DNA from 3 places in the Idiomarina sp. ST10R2A5 genome. Region 3 is predicted to be linked to each of the others. Evidence: predicted binding sites of a transcription regulator. Region 3 holds the regulator's gene; each other region holds the start of a gene.

Region 1 (7,726 bases), on a different contig from region 3:
ACCACGGTTAACGGGAAAGAAGCGGACGACAACCCGGTTACCGAGCAAGTGTATAAGCTGGATTAGCCCATTAATTTATTGCGCCGTAAAATCTTTTCGGTACGGCGTGCCAGCTTTTCCATAAAAACTAAGTCGGCCAGGGTCGGGTCAGCGAGTTCATTATCCAGGTCGGCCTGCCACTGACTGACTTCCGCATCCAGCATTTCCATCATTTTCTTAGAACAGCCACGACAAATACCCTGGCACATATCCGCTTCTTTTAAGCCAAAAGGAATGTGTTCGCGAATAGCGTCCAGTAACTGATACATCGCGGTTTTGGTATCGGGTTTGCGGCTCATACATCCTCCGATTAACTCGTCCAAAAAGAAAAACCAGGCTTCCACAAAGTTGTAGAAGCCTGGTTTATTAAGGGTTAAGCAGATTTATGCTTTAAGCCTTTTATGACTTGCCAGCTGATGCCTAGCGCACCGACGATGAAGACCATATCGCCGACGGTACGGAACCAACGTAGGTTCTGTAGTAGTGGTTGTTGCATGAAGGCTTCGCTTCGTGCGTACCATAAACCTTCAGTCGCAGCGGCGTAGAACTGGATGAAACCGACTGGCAGCAAGCTGGTGAAGAGCATTAGCACTAAGCCGATGTTCATTGTCCAGAAGGCCATTTTCATCAGTTTCTCGTCGAACTGCAGGTTCGGACGAATGTAGCGCAGTATCAGCAATACAAAGCCCAGTGCCAGGAATCCGTACACACCGAATAGTGCTGCGTGTGCGTGAGTCGGCGTGGTGTTCAGACCTTGTACATAGTACAGCGAGATAGGCGGATTGATCATGAAGCCTAATACGCCGGCGCCTAACATGTTCCAGAATGCAACGGCTACGAAGCAAAGCAGTGGCCATTTAAGGCGTTGCATCCAGTCTGCACGTTTCTGCAGGCTGTAGTTTTCCCAGGCTTCATAGCCCAGCACAATCAGCGGAACCACTTCTAGTGCAGAGAAGGTTGCACCTACCGCCATAACCGGTGTGGTTGTACCTGAGAAGTACAAGTGGTGGAAAGTACCTGGTACACCACCGAGCATGAACAATGACGCTGAAGCCAGTGCAGCAACGGTTGCCATGCGACGAGACACAAGGCCCATGCTATGGAAGATGAAGGCCAGAGAGGCAGTGGCAAATACTTCGAAGAAGCCTTCTACCCACAGGTGAACAATCCACCAGCGCCAGTATTCCATGATAGAAATGTGAGTACGCTCGCCGTAGAAGAAGCCGGCACCGTAGAACAGGCCAATGGCAACGACTGAGGCGGTGAAGAGTGCCAGTAAGTTCTTGTCGCCTTTGACTTTGAATGCACCCCACACACAGCGCATCATCAGTACTAACCAGAAGACGATACCCAGGAACTTACCAATTTGCCATAAGCGACCTAAATCGACGTACTCATAGCCCTGGTGGCCTAACCAGAAGTTCAGGTGTTCAGGCATGATTTGCGCAATGGCTAACCAGTTACCGATAAAGGTACCCGCGACAACCAGGACCAGTGCCCAGAACAGGATGTCGACACCCAGTTTCTGATACTTCGGATCTTTACCACCGTTAATAATCGGGGCAAGGAAGAGTCCTGCAGACAAGAACCCGGTCGCTATCCAGAACATGGCGGCCTGAATATGCCAGGTACGAGTTAGTGAGTAGGGGAACCACTCTGAAATATTAATACCGTAGAACTCTTGTCCTTCTACTGTGTAGTGCGCGGTAAGACCACCCATTAACACCTGGAAAGTGAACAGAGCAACAACGATAAACAAATATTTGCCCAAAGCTTTTTGCGATGGCGTTAGCTTGACCTTAGCAATAGGGTCATGCTCTGGCGCAACCAGCTCCTCTTCTTCTTTGTCGCGTAAGAATGCCCACGCCCAAATTAAGAAACCAATACCGGCGATCAATAGGATAACGCTGACAATAGACCAGATAATGTTTTCTGCGCTCGGCACGTTATCTATCAATGTTTCATGTGGCCAGTTGTTGGTATAGGTGATGTCTGCATCTGGACGTTCAGTAGCAGCTGCCCATGCGGTCCAGAAGAAAAAGTCGTTCATTACTGCACGACGCTCAGCTGAAGGCAGAGTGTTTTCCTTCATTGCATAGCTTACGCGAGTAGGGCGAAGCTCCGGGTCATCGCTGAACAGTTTTGAGTAGTACTCACCAGTTTGCTCAATAGCCTGAATGCGTCGCTCACTAAGAGTAACGGTGTCTGAGGCTTTATCGTAGGTGTTGGTGCGATACTCTTCCTTAAGTTCGTACTCAAGTTGGTTCTGTTGTACACCAGTAAGCTGTTCATAAGGCTTATCGAAGACTTCGTGGGCACGAATGTCTAACCAGGCCAGCAACTCACGGTGTAGCCAGTCAGCTGTCCAGTCCGGAGCCTGGTAAGCACCATGTCCCCAAATTGAGCCAAGCTGCATGCCGCCAACCGACTGCCAGGCTGTCTGCCCGTCTAAAACCGATTCCTCGGTTGCAACGACGTTACCATTGGTACTCATGAACTTATCCGGAATAGGCGGAGCCTCCCGGTAAACTTCCGTTCCAAAATACCCTAAAACGCCAAAGGTAATTGCAAGAACTGCAATTAATGTCCACCAAAGCTTACGATACCCGGCCATTATTGACCTCCTTGATGCTGAACAGCTTCATGTTGTTACTCCATAGGTTTATGAACAGAGAATTCTTATTAATTCACTATGCGTTTACCTAATTGCAATATTGAGGCCACTTTTTAAAGTCTTGATTATTATAGTTTTTATTTTAAATAGGGTTTTTATGACTGAGTTTTATTAGGTTGTTTTAACTGACGTGGTTAAAAGTACCCTAAAGGTCATTTCTACCCTAAAAGAGGTATCTCTTCAGGCGGGTTGGCAGCTTTATTCCTTTCTGCTTAAACCTTGAGCAGGATCAATGCATTCGCATCAGACTCTCCTATGCTAGAAACACAATATGTAGTGTTAAATTTAAAATAACTAACGATATATGGTGTTTTATGCCGGTTTACCCCACAAGACTGCATTACAGCGCGGAACAGATTGTCTGGCAGGAAGTTCCGGGAGAAGTGGCGTTAGCTTACACCATTACCGGCTGCCCGGTTGGGTGCAAAGGTTGCCATAGTGTGGATAGCTGGCCGGTCGGAAGTGGGGAGCCGCTGACGGAGGAGCACCTTCAGCAGCAGTGGCAAAAATATCGCGGATTAATTAGCTGCGTTTTATTTTTGGGGGGCGAGTGGCAGCCAACGGCACTACTGAAACTATTAAAGCAAATAAAAAATGAAGGGCTGGAGACTTGTCTGTATACCGGCTATGAAAACGTCTCACTAGCGCTTCGTGAACAACTGACTTATCTAAAAACCGGACCGTGGATAGCTGCCCGGGGCGGCTTGGAAAGTCCAACGACCAACCAACGATTCTATGACTTACGGACACAGCAGTTATTGAACTGCGAGTTTCAAACAGGAGAATAATTATGTTGCGCTTAAACGAAGAACAAGTCACTGGCAAAGTCGATTTCATCCACGAGTATTTACATGCTCAAAATGCAGCCGATGGTTCAAAAATGGATGCAAACGCCAACGTCACACAAAAGAACATAGCAACACTTGAAGCCGAGTTAATGAAAGACTTTTTTGTGCAGGTTAACCGCAAACAGGTCAGCAATAAAATCAGTGAACTTTTTGGTAATGACCTGGCAAAAGAGTACGTTCGCCAAATTGAGGACCATGAAATTTACGTGCATGACGAAACCAGCCTGAAGCCTTACTGTGTTTCAGTCACTATGTACCCGTTTTTACGTGACGGCTTAACTAAGCTGGGCGGCGAATCTCAGGCGCCTAAACATCTAGAGTCGTTCTGCGGCACGTTCGTTAACTTTGTTTTTGCCGTAAGTTCCCAGTTTGCCGGAGCGGTCGCTACGGTCGAGTTCTTAACCTACTTCGACTACTTTGCCCGTAAAGACTACGGCGACAATTACTTAAACACTCATCGGCACCAAATTGAAAACCACTTGCAGCACGTGGTTTATGCACTGAATCAGCCAGCGGCGGCCCGCGGCTACCAAAGTGTGTTCTGGAATATCTCTATTTACGACCAGCATTACTTTGACAGTATGTTTGGTGAGTTTGTTTTCCCTGCAGACTTCACTAAGCCGGAATGGAGCTCGGTGAGTGCGCTGCAGGACTTCTTCCTGGACTGGTTTAATAAGGAGCGGGAAAAGACGATTCTGACCTTCCCTGTGGTGACGGTTGCTATGTTAACCGACGACGGTCAGTGCAAAGATCAGTCATTTGCAGAGAAAATCGCCGGCGAAATGGCTAATGGTAACTCTTTCTTTGTTTACTTATCTGACAATGCCGATTCGTTAGCGTCATGTTGCCGACTACGAAGCGAAATTAGCGACAATACCTTTTCTTATACCTTAGGTGCCGGAGGTGTTGCGACAGGCTCGATTAATGTCATAACCATGAACATGAACCGCTTGGTTCAGGATGGCAGAGATTTAGACGAAGAAGTCAGCAAAATTCACAAATATCAGGTGGCTTACAGAAAGCTGATGGAAGAATATAAAGAAGCGGGTCTGTTAACCGTTTATGACGCCGGCTTTATTACTCTGGACAAGCAGTTCCTGACTATAGGCATTAACGGCATGGTTGAAGCGGCTGAGTCGCAGGGGATTACCGCAGGTAACAACCAGGCTTATAAAGACTTTGTACAGAACCATTTAAAAGTGATTTACGACGCTAATAAAGCGGCGAAAAAAGAATACGGCTATATGTTCAATACCGAGTTCGTGCCAGCAGAAAACCTGGGTGTGAAAAACGCTAAGTGGGACAGAGCTGACGGCTACAAAGTGAGCCGTGACTGCTACAACTCCTATTTTTATGCCGTAGAAGACGACGACGCCAATGCATTGGATAAGCTTGTTCTTCATGGAAAAGAGTTGATTGAATACCTGGATGGTGGGTCGGCCTTACATTTAAACCTTGACGAAAAATTGAATACATCCGGTTATTTGTCGTTACTGAATATTGCCGCAAAAACGGGCTGTAACTACTTCTGCATTAACGTCAAAATTACCATTTGTAATGCCTGCGAACAGATTGATAAACGCACCTTAAGCGAATGTTCCAGCTGTGGCTCTGCAGACATAGACTACGGTACACGGGTTATTGGCTACCTGAAACGTGTATCGGCATTTAGCGCTGGTCGACGCAAAGAGCATCATTTGCGTCATTATCACCGTAAACAGCCGTCAGAGGTTGCTGTTGGCGCAGCGCAAGCCAATATTGGGCTGCGAAAAGCCAGCTAAAATCTGAAAACTACCCATAAAGAGGGAGCCCGCCTCCCTCTTTTTTCATGCCTTAAAATTGCGCTTTTATGGTATTCTCCGCGCGCACTTCCGGAAATTCAGGTGAAGCCATGGAAATCAATAGTTATCAAGACTTTATAAAAGCAGCAAAACAACAACACGAACCTCAGCGTTTGCTGTTTGTGTTAGCAAAAGCGCAACTCCCCGAGCAACCGACAGACAGTCAGAAGCAGCAATTCGAAACACAGGAAGGCGGCACATTAGAGCCGGTACTTTGTGTCGATAAACTGCCCGAAGAAGTCGAAGACTTTTCTGCGTTGGTTGAAGAGTCTAAACGCACCGACATTGACTGGGATATTGCGTTTATCAGCGCAATGGACGGCCGCGGCGGTCATCCCATTTCAAGCGACGAAGCCAGCCAGCCACTGGAAATGATGGTGCAGCAAATTCAGGCCGGCATGATCAAACATTTTTTAACCATTAACCGACAAGGAGAGTTGGTGCAGTTACTGTAGAGGTACGCTGCGCCCTATGTGGCCATGACAAAATTTCTGATTACCGTTATTACCCTGTTTTTTTCGGTATCGGCACTGGCGGCAGAGCTCGCCATCTCTCCTTTTGATTTAACCCAGTCTACTGTTGGCTACACCGCCATTATCATCTTTGTTCTCGCCTACATTTTGGTGATGGGCGAAGAAAAGCTCCATATGCGTAAGTCAAAACCGGTATTGGTTGCCGCCGGCCTCATCTGGATCTTAATTGGCTGGGTGTATACCGGTGATCAGGCCGCTATGGCTGAGTCTGCTTTTCGCCATAACCTGCTTGAGTTTGCGGAATTGATGCTTTTCCTGTTGGTGGCCATGACCTATATAAACGCCATGGAAGAGCGCCGTTTGTTCGATGCACTGCGAGCCTGGTTACTGAAAAAAGGCTTTAGTTATAAGCAGCTGTTCTGGATAACCGGCTTACTGGCCTTCTTTATTTCTCCGGTGGCGGATAACTTAACGACAGCCTTACTGATGTGTGCCGTGGTCATGAAAGTTGCCCAGGACGATAAGAAATTTGTCGCCTTATGTTGTGTCAGTATTGTGGTTGCGGCCAACGCGGGTGGCGCCTTCAGCCCCTTTGGGGACATCACTACGCTAATGGTCTGGCAGGCCGGGCAGGTCACTTTTACCGAGTTTCTTCGTTTGTTCTTGCCATCGGTTGCTAACTATTTAGTACCGGCAATTGTGATGAGCTTTTTCATTGAAAATAAAAAGCCGACAACACTGCACACCGAGGTGGAACTAAAACGTGGTGCGCTGCGAATTACCGCCTTATTCTTACTGACTGTAGCTACAGCGGTAACTTGTCATATTGTACTGCATCTGCCGCCTGTGCTGGGCATGATGATGGGTTTAGGTTATCTACAATTCTTCGGTTACTTCTTACGTATGACACTACCAGGCTCTCTAGCTCGTAAACGAGCGATGGCAGAGCGCGTAGGCGACCAAAAACGGCTGGAGCAATTAGGTGGTGTGGTGCCTTTTGATGTATTCAGCCGGGTTTCGCGAGCGGAGTGGGACACTCTGTTGTTCTTCTACGGAATCGTTTTATGCGTTGGCGGTCTTGGCTTTATGGGGTATCTGAGCCTGCTTTCTGAAACGCTTTACGGCGGTATGAGTGCGACAATGGCGAATACCATTCTGGGTGTCGTTTCGGCGGTCATTGACAACATTCCGGTCATGTTTGCTGTACTGTCGATGGAACCCGATATGTCACATGGTCAGTGGTTGCTCATTACCCTAACCGCAGGTACTGGTGGTAGCTTACTCTCCATTGGGTCAGCAGCCGGTGTCGCTTTAATGGGGCAGGCCAGAGGGTACTACACCTTTGCCTCCCACCTGAAGTGGACCCCGGTCATAGCACTAGGCTACATAGCGAGCATATTGCTTCACTTATGGCTTAATGAAGCAACGTTCCATATTTAGTTAGTGGGAAGGGAAAAGCTCTCTCAGGGCAGGGTATCTGTTCTCAGAGAGACGCCGTAAACCCATCCCTGGGGGCTTGAGTGTCGCCATCCTTGGCGCCACACACTCTCTGAGAACAGATACCCTACCCGTCGACGCTTTTCCCCGCTCTTTTGATTTAAACGTATACAGGCCAGCCCACCTATGGCCGCTAAACCACTTTGGAGTAGCGGTTCTGGCCGTGGTCCAGGTATTCGTCGAAACAAGCGCAAATGCTGCGAACCCAGAGGCGACCTAATTCTGTGACGCGGAGTTTTTTGTCGGACACGTCGACTAAACCGTCTTCAATAAACGGTTTTAACAGCGGTATGGCTTCGGCGAAATGTGCCCAGAAGTCATCGATATTCCACTCGGCTTTAAAGGCCTCAATAT
Region 2 (7,726 bases), on a different contig from region 3:
AAGTACTGGATGTCGGTTGTGGAGGTGGATTACTCAGTGAAGCCATGGCGGAACGAGGCGCTGAGGTCACCGGTATTGATTTGGCCGAGCAGTCATTAAAGGTGGCGCGTTTGCACGCATTAGAAAGTGGCCGCCAAATTGACTATCAATGCATTGCCGTTGAAACGCTGGCCGAACAAAACACCGACAGCTACGACGTAGTGACCTGTTTGGAAATGCTTGAGCACGTTCCTGACCCGGCTGCCATAGTACAAGCTTGCGCCAAAGCGGTTAAACCCGGAGGACTGGTATTTTTCTCCACTTTAAATCGTAATGTAAAATCCTGGTTGTTGGGTATTGTCGCTGCCGAGCATATTTTAGGCTGGGTACCGAAAGGAACTCATCAGCATCAACGTTTTATTCGCCCATCAGAACTTTTAAGTATGACCGATAAAGCCACTTTAGAAGATATCGCTATTAATGGCTTAATTTTTCATCCTTTAAAAGGCTTTGTACTTTCAGACAAAGATGTTGATGTAAATTACATTGTCGCTTTGAAAAAGCCGGAGTAATTAATGAGCTCCTCAGATAAAAGTTCTCCGGTAAAAGCTGTCCTGTTTGATTTAGATGGCACCTTACTTGATACCGCACCCGATTTAGGCGCCGCATTAAACGCGGTTTGCGAACAATACGAGCGCCCTGCTGTCACTGCTGAGGTGTTTACACCAGTTGCGTCCCATGGTTCCAGAGGCTTACTAAAATTGGCCTTTGATGACAATTACACACACATGGAAACAGAGCTGAGACACGCCTTCCTGAGTGCCTATAAGAATAATATCGCGACTCATACCCAACCTTACCCGGGTGTCTTAGAGCTACTGGCGGTATTACAGCGTGAGTCCATTAAAGTCGCTATAGTGACCAACAAGCCTGAACGCCTGACACACCTGTTATTACCGCACTTCCCTGAATTTGAAGCCATTGAAGTTGTGGTGAGCGGCGATACTCTCAGTGTCGCAAAACCATCGCCTGAGCCTTTATTCTATGCCGCTGAGAAACTGGGTGTTGAACCAACAGATTGCCTTTACGTGGGTGATGCCGAACGCGATATTGAAGCCGGCCGTAACGCCGGAATGGTCACTGTGCTTGCCGAGTACGGTTATATCAGTAACGAAGACCAACCCCAGCGCTGGCAGGCCGATTATCATATTGAATCTCCACTGGCATTGCTGGAGTTACTGGCTATCAACAACTCTTGATCTATTAACTTCTTTTAAAAGACAAAAAAATTATATAGAAAACTTTTCAGCGCAAACTCAGGCCAGTTAAAGGCTGGCAAAAAATCAAGATTCTGAATTCAAAATTATTCCGTTTTTACCGTTAAATTCACTTGATCGTATTGCCAGTTAGACCTAGCATACAGTTCATCCCAGACACACTAGATATTGTGTAAATATCGCTCTGTACAACTAATAAGCACTATATCTTGTGGCTACAAACCTATAACAAAAAGCTAAGAGTCGGCGCAAAATGAACGAACAACTTTATGTTACGAAACGCAGCGGCGAACGCGAACCGCTAAACCTCGATAAAATTCACCGAGTGATCATGTGGGCTGCCGAAGGACTGAATAATGTCTCAGCCTCTCAGGTTGAAATTAAATCTCACATTCAGTTTTACGATGGCATTAAAACTGAAGACATTCATGAAACTATCATTAAAGCAGCTGCCGATCTCATTTCGGAAGATGCGCCCGACTATCAGTATATGGCAGCGCGACTGGCTATCTTCCACTTGCGTAAACGTGCTTACGGTAAGTTTGAACCACCGCGTCTTTACGACCATGTGAAAAAAATGGTGGCCGAGCATCGCTACGATGAACACCTGATGGATGACTATAGCGAAGAAGAGTTCGATCAAATGGACGAGTTCCTTGATCACTGGCGTGACATGAACTTCTCTTATGCTGCGGTTAAACAGCTGGAAAACAAGTATCTGGTTCAGAACCGGGTAACGGGTGACATCTATGAAAGCGCGCAGTTCTTATACATATTAGTCGCCGCTTGTCTGTTTTCGGATTACCCGAAAAGCACTCGTATGGATTACGTTAAACGCTTCTACGATGCAGCTTCTGAATTTAAAATTTCTCTACCGACACCTATTATGTCAGGTGTACGTACGCCGACACGTCAATTCAGCTCCTGTGTTTTAATTGAAGCTGGCGATAGTCTCGACTCTATTAATGCCACCGCCAGTGCTATCGTAAAATACGTCTCTCAGCGCGCAGGTATTGGTATTAACGCGGGGCGTATTCGCGCATTAGGCAGCCCTATCCGTAATGGTGAAGCTTTCCACACCGGTTGTATCCCATTCTATAAATACTTCCAGACAGCCGTTAAAAGCTGCTCGCAAGGTGGTGTTCGTGGTGGCGCGGCTACCTTGTTCTACCCACTTTGGCACCTGGAAGTTGAAAGTCTATTAGTACTGAAAAATAACCGGGGTGTTGAGGAAAACCGGGTTCGCCACCTGGATTATGGTGTTCAATTTAACCGCACCATGTATCAGCGCCTGATTAAAGACGATTACATTACCCTGTTCAGCCCGTCGGACGTTCCGGGGCTTTACGACGCTTTCTTTGAAGATCAGGACGAATTTGAGCGTTTATACCAGCAATACGAACAGGATGAGAGCATCCGTAAAAAACGTATTAAAGCCATTGAGCTGTTTGGTCTGTTTATGCAGGAGCGTGCCAGCACCGGCCGTATCTATGTGCAAAACGTAGACCATTGCAACACGCATAGCCCATTTGACTCTAAAGTTGCGCCTATCCGTCAAAGTAACTTGTGTCTTGAAATTGCATTGCCAACTAAGCCATTAAGTCACGTAAATGACGAAGAAGGTGAAATAGCGCTTTGTACTCTGTCAGCCTTTAACTTAGGTAAAATTGAAAGCCTGAGTGAATTTGAAAACTTAGCAGACTTGGCCGTTCGCGCACTGGACAGCCTGCTGGATTATCAGGAGTACCCTGTTCCGGCAGCTTACAACGCCACCATGAACCGTCGTACTCTGGGTATTGGTGTTATTAACTTTGCTTATTACTTAGCCAAGCACGGTGTTAAATATTCAGACGGCTCTGCAAACGGCCTGGTTCACCAGACCTTTGAAGCTATACAGTATTACCTGATGCAAGCTTCAATGAATCTGGCTAAAGAAAAAGGCGCCTGCCCTAAATTTAATGAGACCACTTACTCTCAGGGCATTATGCCAACCGATACCTATAAGAAAGACCTGGACAAAGTGTGCGACGAACCACTGCATTTAGACTGGGATAAGCTCCGTGCTGACATTAAACAGCACGGTATGCGTAATTCAACATTATCCGCTCTAATGCCGTCAGAAACATCGTCGCAGATTTCTAATGCAACTAACGGTATCGAGCCTCCGCGGGGTTTTGTCAGCATTAAGTCGTCAAAAGACGGGGTAACTAAACAGGTTGTCCCTGACTACGAAAACTTAAAAGACAAATACGAGTTGTTATGGCAAATACCGAATAACAAAGGGTATCTTGAACTGGTTGGTATCATGCAAAAATTTGTGGATCAGACAATTTCTGCAAATACCAATTACGACCCGAACAAGTTTGATGCGGGTAAAGTACCGATGAAACAGCTTCTGCAAGACTTGTTAACCGCTTATAAACTGGGAGTTAAAACGCTCTATTATCACAACACTCGTGATGGTGCTGCTGACAACCAGTCCGACATTGCTGCACGTCAACGTGCCGACAAGCCTCAGGCCCAGAGCGCAGAAGTTATCATCGAAGAAGATGACGATTGTGCCGGTGGTGCTTGTAAAATTTAATAATAAGGATTTTAGCGAATGTCGTACTCAACGTTTAACCAAGAGCAGAATAACCCGTTAACGGAGCCTATGTTTTTAGGCAACTCCGTTAACGTTGCTCGCTATGATCAACAAAAACACAGTATTTTCGAAAAGCTTATCGAAAAACAAATCAGCTTTTTCTGGCGCCCTGAAGAAATCGATGTCAGCCGTGACCGTATCGACTTTAATAAACTGACTGCCAGCGAAAAGCATGTGTTTATTTCTAACTTGAAGTATCAGACACTTCTGGATTCGATTCAGGGTCGTTCGCCGAATATCGCGCTACTACCTATCGTATCCCTTCCTGAGTTAGAAACCTGGATCGAAACCTGGTCATTCTTTGAGACCATTCACTCGCGGTCATACACGCACATACTGCGTAACTTGTTTAGTGACCCCAGCGAAGTCTTTGAAGATATTGTCATTAACGAACAAATTAAGATTCGCGCTAATGACATCTCAAAGTACTACGACGATCTTATTTTTTACACTCAACTGCTACAAACCCACGGCGAAGGCGATATTGTCGTTGACGGTAAGACCTATACGGTCACTCAGCGCGAAATAAAGAAAAAGCTGTTTTTGTGCATTAACTCGGTTAACGCTCTGGAAGCTATTCGTTTTTACGTTAGCTTTGCCTGCACCTTTGCTTTTGCAGAACGAGAATTAATGGAAGGTAACGCAAAAATCATCAAACTGATTGCTCGCGATGAAAACGTTCACCTTACATCAACACAGCACATTCTTAATTTGTGGCAATACGGCGAAGACGACCCGGAAATGAAAGAAATTGCCGAAGAGCTTCGCGATGATGCCTACGAGATTTTCATGACAGCTGTTAAACAGGAAAAACAGTGGGCGCACTACCTGTTTAAAGACGGTTCAATGATAGGTCTGAATGAAAGCATGCTGTGCCAGTATGTCGAGTACATTGCCAACTTGCGTATGCAGGCCATAGGCTTTGATGCTCCATTTGAAAACCAGCGTTCTAACCCACTGCCCTGGATGAACAAGTACCTAGTATCAGACAACGTTCAGGTAGCACCACAAGAGTCTGAAATTACCTCTTACCTTGTTGGTCAAATAGACAGTGAGGTTAATGCCTCCGACCTTGGGGACTTTGATCTCTAAGCTATGGCCAACACCTTTAAAGTCAAAGTCAACGGCGGGCCCGAGCTTGCCGTTGATGCGACTGAAGGCACTTTACTCGAAGCCTTAGAGAAGCATCAGTTAGAAATGCATTACCATTGTCGTAGTGGTTTCTGTGGTGCCTGCAGAAGTACGTTAAAGTCTGGTAAGGTTCGGTACACAACCGAGCCGCTCGCCTATGTCAGAAAAGGCGATATTCTGCCCTGTTGTTGCGTTCCTGAATCAGATTTAGATATTGAGCACTAGCCTTATTCATTAAATCGATTGTGCCCATCGTACAGAAGAATTGTTAACCAGCTCTAAAATCTGGATAATGGCCGCAATCTATTTTTGCGAGAGAGGTATTTCATGTTTACAGTAATTTTTGGACGTCCGGGTTGCCCTTTTTGTGTTCGTGCCGTAGAAGTTGCGGACAAATTAAAAGCCGATATGGATGACTTTGATTATCGCTATGTCGATATTCACGCTGAAGGTATCAGCAAGGCTGACCTTGAAAAAACAGTCGGTAAACCTGTCCAGACTGTTCCTCAAATTTTTGTCGACGAACAACACGTTGGCGGCTTCACTGAGTTTGAAGCTTACGCAAAAGAAAACTTAGGGCTTTACACCGCCTAATTTGCGCTTACGAATTCATGTCTAGAGGCGGCTATTTAGCCGCCTCTATTGCTTGTTTAACCCGCTTTTCAGACACCGGATACTTGGTTCCCAGGGTTTGCGCAAAGAACGAGACTCTTAACTCTTCAATCATCCAGCGGATCTCGGCAACATCATCGGGAACTACCGAACCTTTATTTTCGTAAGCTTTCACCACCGCTTTATACTGCTCTTCAAGGTTAGCTAAAGTCAGTGTCATTAAGCGATCCTTATTAGGATCAACCGGCAGCTTTTCCAGACGTCGTTGAATGGCTTTGAGATAACGCACTATGTCGCTAAGCCGTTGACTGCCATAAGCGGAAACAAAACCCGCAAACACCAGGTTATCCAACTGGTCCTGAATATCGCCCCTAGACTGGATTTGATCCAGCGGAATTTTTCCTTTCAGTGCCTTTCGAACTTGTTGTGACAACAACAGGCATTGCTCGACTTCCAATGCGATTTTTTCAACGCGCTCATTCAAGTTTGCGCGTACAACGTCTTTGAGTTGCCCAAAACTTTGTTTATCTCTTAGCTTATTGCCCTGTTCTATCTGCTCCTGGATAAGGCCATCTACCGCTGCGGCGATACAATCCGCGATTAATGCGTCTACCTTGCCCCAGGGGTTAAAATACATGGCTAATTTAGCTTTGTTCGATAAAGACTTCTGCAAGTGCTTAACAGGCGATGGTATCTGTTGCAGCAGCAACTCCCGCACGCCGGTTTTATGATGCTGTTTTGCTTGCTCCGGGTTATCGAATAGCTGCAGTGCAACCTGACCTTTACCTTTGTTTATCAGACCGGGGTGAGCCTTGAGCTCAAAACCTTGCTGTCGCTCGGTAATCACCTCCGGTAAGTCATCAAAATCCCAGCTATCAACCTGTTCACGGCTAATATCATCACCGGCGGTTTTTTCTAAACGCTGCTGCACCTTACCGGATAACTGTTGTTGAAGACTTTGCAGGTCACGTCCCTGGCTGACCAGTTTCTTTCCATCAAAAATTTTAAAATTCATACGTAGGTGAGCCGGTAGAGAGGACTCATCCCAGTTTTCTTCCGGGACCGTCACACCGGTCATGCGACGCAGCTTAGTCGCCATAGCGTCGGTTAAACGCCCTTGCATAGGCTCCACATCAGACATTATCGCGCTAGCAAAGTTTGGCGCCGGCACAAAATTTCGGCGCAGGGCTTTTGGCAACGACTTAATTAAGTGAGCAATACGCTCTTCCCGTAATGCCGGAATGTGCCAGTCAAAGCCCTCAAGCTTAACCTGATTCAGAATACCCAGCTGGATATTCACACTGACACCGTCGTCTTCCGCGTTGGGTTCAAAATGGTAACTCAAGGGTAAGCGTAAGTTGCCTTGTCGCCAAAACTCCGGGTATTCGTTTTCAGTAATGTGCTCGGTTTCGCCGGCAATTAAATCATCTCGTTCAAAGAACAGTAATTTGGGCTCTTTCTTAGCTGCTTTGTGCCACCAGCCGGCCAATAGCTTTTCGTTATAAATCCCTTCTGGTATGGCACGGTCGTAAGCCTCAAATAAAACCTCCTCATCCACCAGAATATCCCGACGCCGAGACTTCGCTTCCAGAGCCTGAATATCGCTAATTAATTTCAAGTTATGTTGAATAAAAGGCAACTTGCGCGTTAGCTGGGAGTTAACTAAAGCTTCCCGTATGAAAATTTCCCGAGCTTTAACCGGTGCAACCGGCCCATATTGAACGCGTCGTCTGGGCACCAGGATAAGACCCAGCAAAGTTACTTGCTCATCAGCAATAACACTGCCTTTTTTCTTCTCAAAATGAGGTTCCAGGTACTGTTTTTTGACTAAATGAGAAGCCGCGTCCTCAACCCATAAAGGATCAATATCGGCATTAATTCGTGCGTACAATTTAGACGTTTCCGCCAGCTCTGCAGTAACAACCCATTTTGGTGGCTTACCAAATAAACCTGAACCAGGGAAAATATGAAACCGGCTTTGTCGGGTTCCCTGATATTCATGTCGATCTTCTTTAAAGCCTACCTGCGACAATAAGCCAGCAATTAAAGCCCGATGCACTTGCTCATAGGTAGCGGCTTCATC
Region 3 (7,726 bases):
GCCCAAAACCTGATAAAGCCGAATAGCGTTTTGGTGAACTCATTAAATGCATCTTGTGAATATCAAGATCAGCCAAAATCTGTGAACCTAAACCGACATTCCGTGAAGCATTTGAAGCTGACGCAGTAGGTTTGTGCTCACCTTTGTCCTGTGCCTCAAACTCCTGAACCTGTGCAATGATATTATCCGGTGTTTGTTGACGACCAATAATCACCAATACGCCGTCATGTTCAGCAATATAAGACATCGCCTTTTGAATTGGCCAGCTGCGCTTGGCAGCTCGTTCGGTTAAAAAGGTGTCATGGAAAGTGTCCTGTAAGTGAACACGCACATTCGTTACCTTATCCTGGGATAAGTCGCCATGAACCAGTGCATAATGCACCTGCTTGTCTATCGTGTCCTGATAAGTCACCAAATGAAACTTACCAAAGGCTGTAGGCAGGCTGCATTCTGCGACACGTTCAATGGTTTTCTCCTGGATTGAGCGATACTCAATAAGGTCAGCAATGGTGCCTACTTTAATGTCATGCTCTTTAGCAAAAGCTTCAAGGTCAGGGCGACGCGCCATGGTGCCGTCTTCGTTTAACACTTCGACAATAACCGATGCAGGCTCAAAGCCAGCTAAACGCGCTAAGTCGCAACCGGCTTCGGTATGTCCGGCGCGGTTAAGCACCCCACCAGATTTCGCTTTTAACGGGAAAATATGACCCGGCATAACTAAATCTTCGGGCTTAGCATCTTTTTTAACGGCGTCCAGCACTGTTTTCGCTCTGTCGGCAGCAGAGATCCCCGTTGTTACTCCCTCTGCGGCTTCAATGGAAACCGTAAAGTTTGTTGCATAAGGCGCGTTGTTTTTATCGACCATTAACGGAAGGTTAAGTTGCTTACAACGTTCCTCGGTGAGCGTTAAGCAGATAAGTCCACGACCGTAGCGCGCCATAAAATTAATGGATTCAGGCGTTACGCACTCAGCGGCAATAATGATGTCGCCTTCGTTTTCGCGATCTTCATCATCCATCAGGATAACCATTTTTCCCTGACGAATGTCTTCAATAATCTCTTCTGTGCTATGCAGTGACATAACGCTTTACCCTTAATCTTGTGTTTGAGGTACTGCTACCAAGCGTTGATCCGGGCCAACTTGCCGGCGATCAATAACTTTAAATCTTGGCGCTGAAGCTAATTCTAATGGTTCACTCATGTCGATAACCGAACGGCCATGGTGACCCAGTATTTGAGCAGAGCTGTATATCATCATTCGGTCACAGAGTTGCTGTTCAATAAGCGCACCTGCCAGACTAGCGCCGCACTCTGTCCACACCTGATTGATTTCACGTTTAGCTAATTCAATCATCAGTGCTTTTAAACACACTTTGCCGTCTCTGTCTGCTTCAATAATAAGCTCATGGCAATGTGGGTGCCGAGAGGCCTTGCCCGGCGTTGTGCGTACCAGCCAAACAGGCGCCGGTGACTCAAACACCCGGGCATCATCATTCACCCGATGTTGGCTGTCGATAATAATACGTACTGGTTGTTTTAATGGTTCAGGTAGCGGTCGTGATGCCGGCCATTGATTAACTCGTACGGTAAGCTTCGGGTTATCAGCTAAGACCGTTGCTGCGCCGGTCAAAATAGCATCTGCCTGAGCGCGATAAGTCTGCACGTCACTGCGAGATTCCGCAGAGGTAATCCACTGACTGCGACCGTCCGCCAAAGCGGTTTTCCCATCGAGTGAAGTCGCCATTTTTAAGGTGAGCCACGGGCGTTGTCGTGTCATGCGGGAAATAAAACCGGGGTTCAAACTCTCGGCTGCGGACTGCAACGTACCAACGTCAACACGTATGCCTGCCTCTTCTAAACGCTTAATCCCGTTACCACTGACGCGGGGATTAGGATCCCGCATAGCCACAACAACGCGGGCAACGCCAGCTTCAATCAGAGCGTCGGCACAAGGCGGAGTTCGTCCAATATGGCTGCAGGGTTCAAGAGTGACATAAGCGGTTGCCCCTTTTGCCTTTGTACCTGCAAACCGCAAAGCATGAGCTTCGGCATGAGCTTCACCTGCCTGATGATGCCAACCTTCTGCGATAACTTCTTCGCCGACAGTAATGACACAGCCCACAGCCGGGTTAGGCCGGGTTGTCATTAACCCACGCCGCGCGAGTTTTAACGCGCGGTGCATCATTATATGGTCAAACTGTTGTTCTAATAAATTAGTCATTCAGGCGTGCGATTTCTTCACCAAACTCACGGATATCTTCGAAAGAACGGTACACCGACGCAAAACGAACATAAGCAACTTTATCAATCTGTTTCAGGTTTTCCATAACCAAACTACCGATAAAGTTGCTGCTAATTTCGCGCTCACCGGTGGCGCGTATGCTCGACTTTATTTTGTTGATTGCCTGCTCCATCAGTTCAAGACTCACAGGACGCTTTTCCAACGCTCTTAATAAACCGTTGCGCAGCTTATCTTCGTTAAATGGTTCACGCGAACCATCGGTTTTGATGACTCGCGGCATAATCAGCTCTGCCGTTTCAAAGGTCGTAAAGCGCTCTTTGCAATGGTTGCATTCACGCCTGCGACGAACCGAGGCCCCATCCGCAACAAGTCGCGAATCGATAACCTTAGTATCTTGTGTGCCGCAAAATGGACAATGCATTGCCTGACTCCTTTAAGTGCGCTTTACAACTGCTATTCATTAACCGTAAACAGGAAACCTGGCGCATAACGCTTTTACTTGCTCGCGAACTTCGCTGATTTTGCTTTCATCAGAAATGTCATCCAGAACATCGCAAATCCAGTTCGCAACCTGCTCGGCTTCTACTTCTTTAAAACCACGACGGGTAATAGCCGGTGTGCCTAAACGCAAACCTGAAGTGACAAACGGTGAGCGCGGATCATTAGGCACGGCATTCTTGTTCACGGTAATAAAAGCATTACCTAAAGCTGCATCCGCATCTTTACCGGTAATATCTTTGTCAATTAAGTCAACCAGGAACAAGTGGTTCTGAGTGCCATTGGAGACGATTTTATAGCCGCGCGCCTGCATGGTTTTAACCATAGCATTGGCGTTCACTAATACCTGCTTTTGATATTCTTTAAATTCCGGCTGCAAGGCTTCCTGGAAAGCAACCGCTTTACCAGCAATAACATGGCAAAGTGGGCCACCCTGGTTACCCGGGAATACCGCGCTGTTTAACTTCTTGTGTAATTTCTCATCGTCACTACCTGAAATGATCAAACCGCCACGTGGACCCGCAAGAGTTTTGTGTGTGGTCGTCGTAACAACGTGAGCATAAGGTACCGGGTTAGGATATTCACCGGCGGCAATTAAGCCTGCAACATGAGCCATGTCGACCATTAGATAGGCATCGACTTTGTCAGCAATTTCACGGAACTTTTTCCAGTCAACAATACCAGAGTAGGCTGAGAAGCCTGCAACAATCACTTTCGGCTTATGTTCTTGCGCCAGCTTTTCAACTTCGGCGTAATCGATTTCGCCAGTGGACTCATCCAAACCATATGAAACCGCGTTGTAGAGTTTGCCTGAAAAATTAACCCCGGAACCGTGAGTTAAGTGACCGCCGTGAGCCAGACTCATACCAAGGAAAGTATCACCGGCTTCCATAAGAGCCATGAAAGCTGCGGTATTTGCCTGAGAACCTGAGTGCGGCTGAACGTTTGCGTACTTAGCACCAAACAGTTGCTTTGCGCGCTCAATAGCTAAGTCTTCGACTTTATCGACAAACTCGCAGCCCCCGTAATAGCGCTTATGCGGATAGCCTTCTGCGTATTTATTGGTTAGCTGCGAGCCCTGAGCCTGCATAACCCGCGGACTGGTATAGTTTTCTGATGCAATCAGTTCAATGTGTTGTTCCTGACGTTCAACTTCACCTTGCATCGCCTGCCATAAGTCCGCATCAAAGTCGGCAATGTTCATCTCAGATTTCAGCATTACAGCTCTCCAAATCATTAAATGGTCTTAATTTGTCCGGTATTTTACCTTAAAACACAAATGAGTGCCTAGTTCAGCGCAACAAAGTTTGGGGATGTTCGTAAATAACAGTAAACTATGCAGTAACTTTTTTGTTGATAGGAAGGATTTTACGTCGCTATGGCGCAATATATCTATTCAATGTCTCAGGTGAGCAAAGTTGTTCCACCTAAGAAAACCATCTTAAAAGATATTTCTCTGTCGTTTTTTCCGGGGGCCAAAATTGGTGTTCTGGGTGTCAACGGTGCCGGTAAGTCAACCTTATTACGCATTATGGCGGGTGTTGATAAAGAGTACGAAGGTGAAGCCCGCGCTTTATCGGGAACTCAAATTGGTTATCTGCCTCAGGAACCACAACTGGACGAAAATAAAACGGTGAAAGAAACCGTTGAAGAAGCGGTGGCGGATGTTAAAGAGGCCTTCGCTAAACTCGATGAAATTTACGCAGCTTACGCCGACGAAAATGCGGACTTTGACGCCCTGTCAAAAGAGCAAGGCGAACTAGAAGCTTTACTACAGGCAAAAGACGGTCACAACATCGACAATATTCTTGAACGTGCAGCCGATGCACTGCGCTTACCTGAGTGGGATGCCAAAATAGGCAACTTGTCGGGTGGTGAAAGACGCCGAGTCGCGATTTGCCGCTTACTGTTATCTAAGCCTGATATGCTGCTGTTAGACGAGCCTACCAACCACCTGGATGCGGAATCTGTGGCCTGGCTTGAACGTTTCCTGCACGATTACACAGGCACCGTCGTTGCCATTACCCACGACCGTTACTTCCTTGATAACGTTGCTGGTTGGATCCTTGAACTTGACCGTGGCTATGGTATTCCATGGGAAGGTAACTACTCTTCCTGGCTGGAACAGAAAGAGAAACGCCTGGAGCAGGAAGAGCGTTCAGAAAAAGCACGCCAGCGCACCATTAAACAAGAGCTGGAGTGGGTACGTACTAACCCCAAGGGCCGTCAGGCGAAAAGCAAAGCACGTCTTAATCGCTTTGAAGAGCTGCAAAGTGGCGACTACCAGAAACGTAACGAGACCAACGAGTTGTTTATTCCGCCAGGCCCTCGCCTGGGTGATAAGGTCATTGAAGTTAACGGTATTAGTAAGGCTTACGAGAAGCGCCAGCTTATCGACAACCTAAGCTTCAGTGTTCCTAAAGGTGCTATTGTCGGTATTATCGGCCCTAACGGCGCGGGTAAATCAACCTTGTTCCGTATGATCAGCGGCGAAGAAAAACCGGACAGTGGTTCTATCGAATTGGGTGAAACCGTGCAACTGGCCAGTGTTGATCAGTTCCGCGACAACATGGATGACAAGAAAACCGTCTTTGAAGAAATTACTGACGGTAACGACATCCTGAAGATTGGTAACTTTGAAGTTAATGGTCGCGCTTATGTCGGTCGCTTTAACTTCCGCGGTACCGACCAACAAAAACGCATTGGCGAGCTATCTGGTGGTGAACGTAACCGGGTGCATTTAGCTAAGCTGTTAAAAGCCGGCGGTAACGTTCTGTTGCTCGATGAGCCAACCAACGACTTGGACGTTGAAACCTTGCGCGCACTTGAGGAAGCCATTCTGGAATTCCCGGGCTCTGTCATGGTTATCTCGCACGACCGCTGGTTCCTTGACCGTATCGCTACCCATATTCTGGATTACCGCGACGAAGGCGAAGTGATCTTCTACGAAGGTAACTACAGCGACTATGAAGCTTACATGAAAGAGAAATTTGGTGAGCAGGCGATGGAGCCACATCGCATTAAATACAAACCTATTGGTTAATAGGCTGGGTATCAAAAGGGAGCATAGAGCTCCCTTTTTTCTGCAAGCTACATCACATCCAGTGCTTGTTGAAGGTTCTTCACGCCAATCACTTCCATGCCTTTTGGTGACGTTTTTGGCGCATTACCGACAGGCACAATGGCTTTTTTGAAACCGTGTTTAGCCGCTTCGTTTAATCGCTCCAGGCCATTAGGTACCGGGCGTATCTCACCGGCCAAACCAACCTCACCAAACACAATTAATTCGCGCGGCAATGGTTCTCCTTTAAAGCTGGAGACAATGGCAAGCAACAACGCTAAGTCTGCTGACGTTTCGGAGACTTTAACGCCACCAACAACGTTCACAAAAACGTCCTGATCAGACACCTGCAAGCCACCGTGCCGATGCAAAACAGCCAGTAATAATGCTAATCGCGTTTGTTCCAGCCCCACAGCAACCCGGCGTGGGTTTGCCAGAGCCGAGTAATCAACCAGCGCCTGAATTTCAACCAATAGCGGTCGCGTACCTTCCCAAACCACCATAACAACCGAGCCATTTCCCTGGTCCTCCGCTCGTTGCAGGAATATAGCCGATGGATTTGAAACCTCTTTCAAACCACCGCCTGTCATCGCAAATACGCCAAGCTCGTTCACTGCACCAAAGCGATTTTTAGTACCGCGCAGAGTGCGATAGCGCGAGTCTGATGAGCCATCCAGAAGTACAGAGCAGTCAATGCAATGCTCCAGAACTTTAGGCCCGGCCAAATGCCCTTCTTTGGTCACGTGTCCTACCATAATAATGGCAACGTTCTTTTGCTTTGCGTAGCGCGTTAAAAAAGCTGCCGCCTCACGAACCTGCGAAACACTGCCCGGCGCTGACTGAATGTCAGCCATATGCATTACCTGAATGGAATCAATGACCATAATGGCAGGTTTTTCTTTGTCGGCCAGCTGACAAATACTTTCTACCGAGGTTTCAGAGAGCATGCGCAATTTGTCGGTTGGCAGATTAAGCCGCTGTGCCCGCATTGCTACCTGCTGCAAAGATTCCTCACCGGTCACGTAAAGCGCTGGCATACGCTCCGCCAACTTACATAGGGTTTGCAATAATAAAGTACTCTTACCGGCACCGGGTGAACCACCTATCAGTATTGCCGAACCGGGGACTACACCACCACCTAAAACCCGGTCAAATTCCTGAAAACCCGAGCTGAAACGCGGGACTTCCTGCAAGTCGACCTCGTTAAGAGTCTGAACCCTGGCATCGGTAATACCACTAAAGCCCCGACGGTCTGACGAATTAGAGGTTGTTTTAGACGTTAAACGAATTTCAGTAAGCGTATTCCAGGCCTTACATTCCGTGCATTGTCCCAGCCAACGAGGGAAGTCTGCACCACAGTCATTACACACATATGCACTTTTTGCTTTTGCCATTCGTCTGCTTCTCGTTTTATGATGAGGTATTACTCAAGAATAATTATAAAAAATAGTAGACTTCGATGCCTAATCAGTATTTTGACCAACTTATCGATCAGTTAAAGCCGCTCGTTTACGATACCGACTTTGATACGCTGTTTCAGTCTTTAACTGAAAACGAAGATGGTCCGACCCGCTTCAAACTAAAAATGGAGCTTAGACGTTTGGCGGCTCCTTGTCACCGTACCGTTGATTTACGTAATCAAGTAGACGGTGAATGTCACCCTTACGAGTACAACGGCCGCAGGCATCAACTTGACGATGTCGCCATTGAAATTTTTGAGCGCGGCCTGGAAACCTATAAAGGCGTTTTCACACAAGATACTTTCGAGCAAATTCTGGATGCTGATAACCATCTGCGCCAGGCTCGTGAAGAAGAAAGAGCTTTTGCCCAAAGTTTAGCCGACCATAACGCCGAGCCTTTAAATGGTCAATCGCCCTTTCCTAATGCTGATAATGAAGCCGAATCCTACTTGTTGGAGACCTTTC

What was found. Region 3 encodes NrdR, which represses ribonucleotide reductase genes. Its sites were predicted from a motif close to AAACACNANATNTNGTGTTT; they were not measured.
Region 1: the regulator NrdR is predicted to act here: its motif matches at 2,976-2,995, upstream of nrdG (anaerobic ribonucleoside-triphosphate reductase activating protein).
Region 2: the regulator NrdR is predicted to act here: its motif matches at 1,454-1,473, upstream of nrdA (class 1a ribonucleoside-diphosphate reductase subunit alpha).

The regions. Positions count from the first base shown of each region.
Region 1 is NZ_JBNIEX010000003.1:130,716-138,441, reverse strand. Features, by position in the region: gene tmpT (thiopurine S-methyltransferase) at 1-66, shown strand, start outside; gene ACP7FG_RS05170 (hypothetical protein) at 63-338, opposite strand; gene ACP7FG_RS05165 (nitric-oxide reductase large subunit) at 413-2,653, opposite strand; gene nrdG (anaerobic ribonucleoside-triphosphate reductase activating protein) at 3,028-3,501, shown strand; gene nrdD (anaerobic ribonucleoside-triphosphate reductase) at 3,504-5,342, shown strand; gene ACP7FG_RS05150 (hypothetical protein) at 5,453-5,857, shown strand; gene nhaD (sodium:proton antiporter NhaD) at 5,882-7,315, shown strand; gene hemN (oxygen-independent coproporphyrinogen III oxidase) at 7,506-7,726, opposite strand, start outside.
Region 2 is NZ_JBNIEX010000001.1:421,330-429,055, forward strand. Features, by position in the region: gene ubiG (bifunctional 2-polyprenyl-6-hydroxyphenol methylase/3-demethylubiquinol 3-O-methyltransferase UbiG) at 1-551, shown strand, start outside; gene gph (phosphoglycolate phosphatase) at 555-1,238, shown strand; gene nrdA (class 1a ribonucleoside-diphosphate reductase subunit alpha) at 1,510-3,840, shown strand; gene nrdB (class Ia ribonucleoside-diphosphate reductase subunit beta) at 3,859-4,992, shown strand; gene yfaE (class I ribonucleotide reductase maintenance protein YfaE) at 4,996-5,256, shown strand; gene ACP7FG_RS02125 (GrxA family glutaredoxin) at 5,359-5,625, shown strand; gene hrpA (ATP-dependent RNA helicase HrpA) at 5,657-7,726, opposite strand, start outside.
Region 3 is NZ_JBNIEX010000010.1:16,337-24,062, reverse strand. Features, by position in the region: gene ribBA (bifunctional 3,4-dihydroxy-2-butanone-4-phosphate synthase/GTP cyclohydrolase II) at 1-1,081, opposite strand, end outside; gene ribD (bifunctional diaminohydroxyphosphoribosylaminopyrimidine deaminase/5-amino-6-(5-phosphoribosylamino)uracil reductase RibD) at 1,094-2,221, opposite strand; gene nrdR (transcriptional regulator NrdR) at 2,214-2,663, opposite strand; gene glyA (serine hydroxymethyltransferase) at 2,703-3,959, opposite strand; gene ettA (energy-dependent translational throttle protein EttA) at 4,119-5,783, shown strand; gene radA (DNA repair protein RadA) at 5,831-7,195, opposite strand; gene ACP7FG_RS11445 (PilZ domain-containing protein) at 7,261-7,726, shown strand, end outside.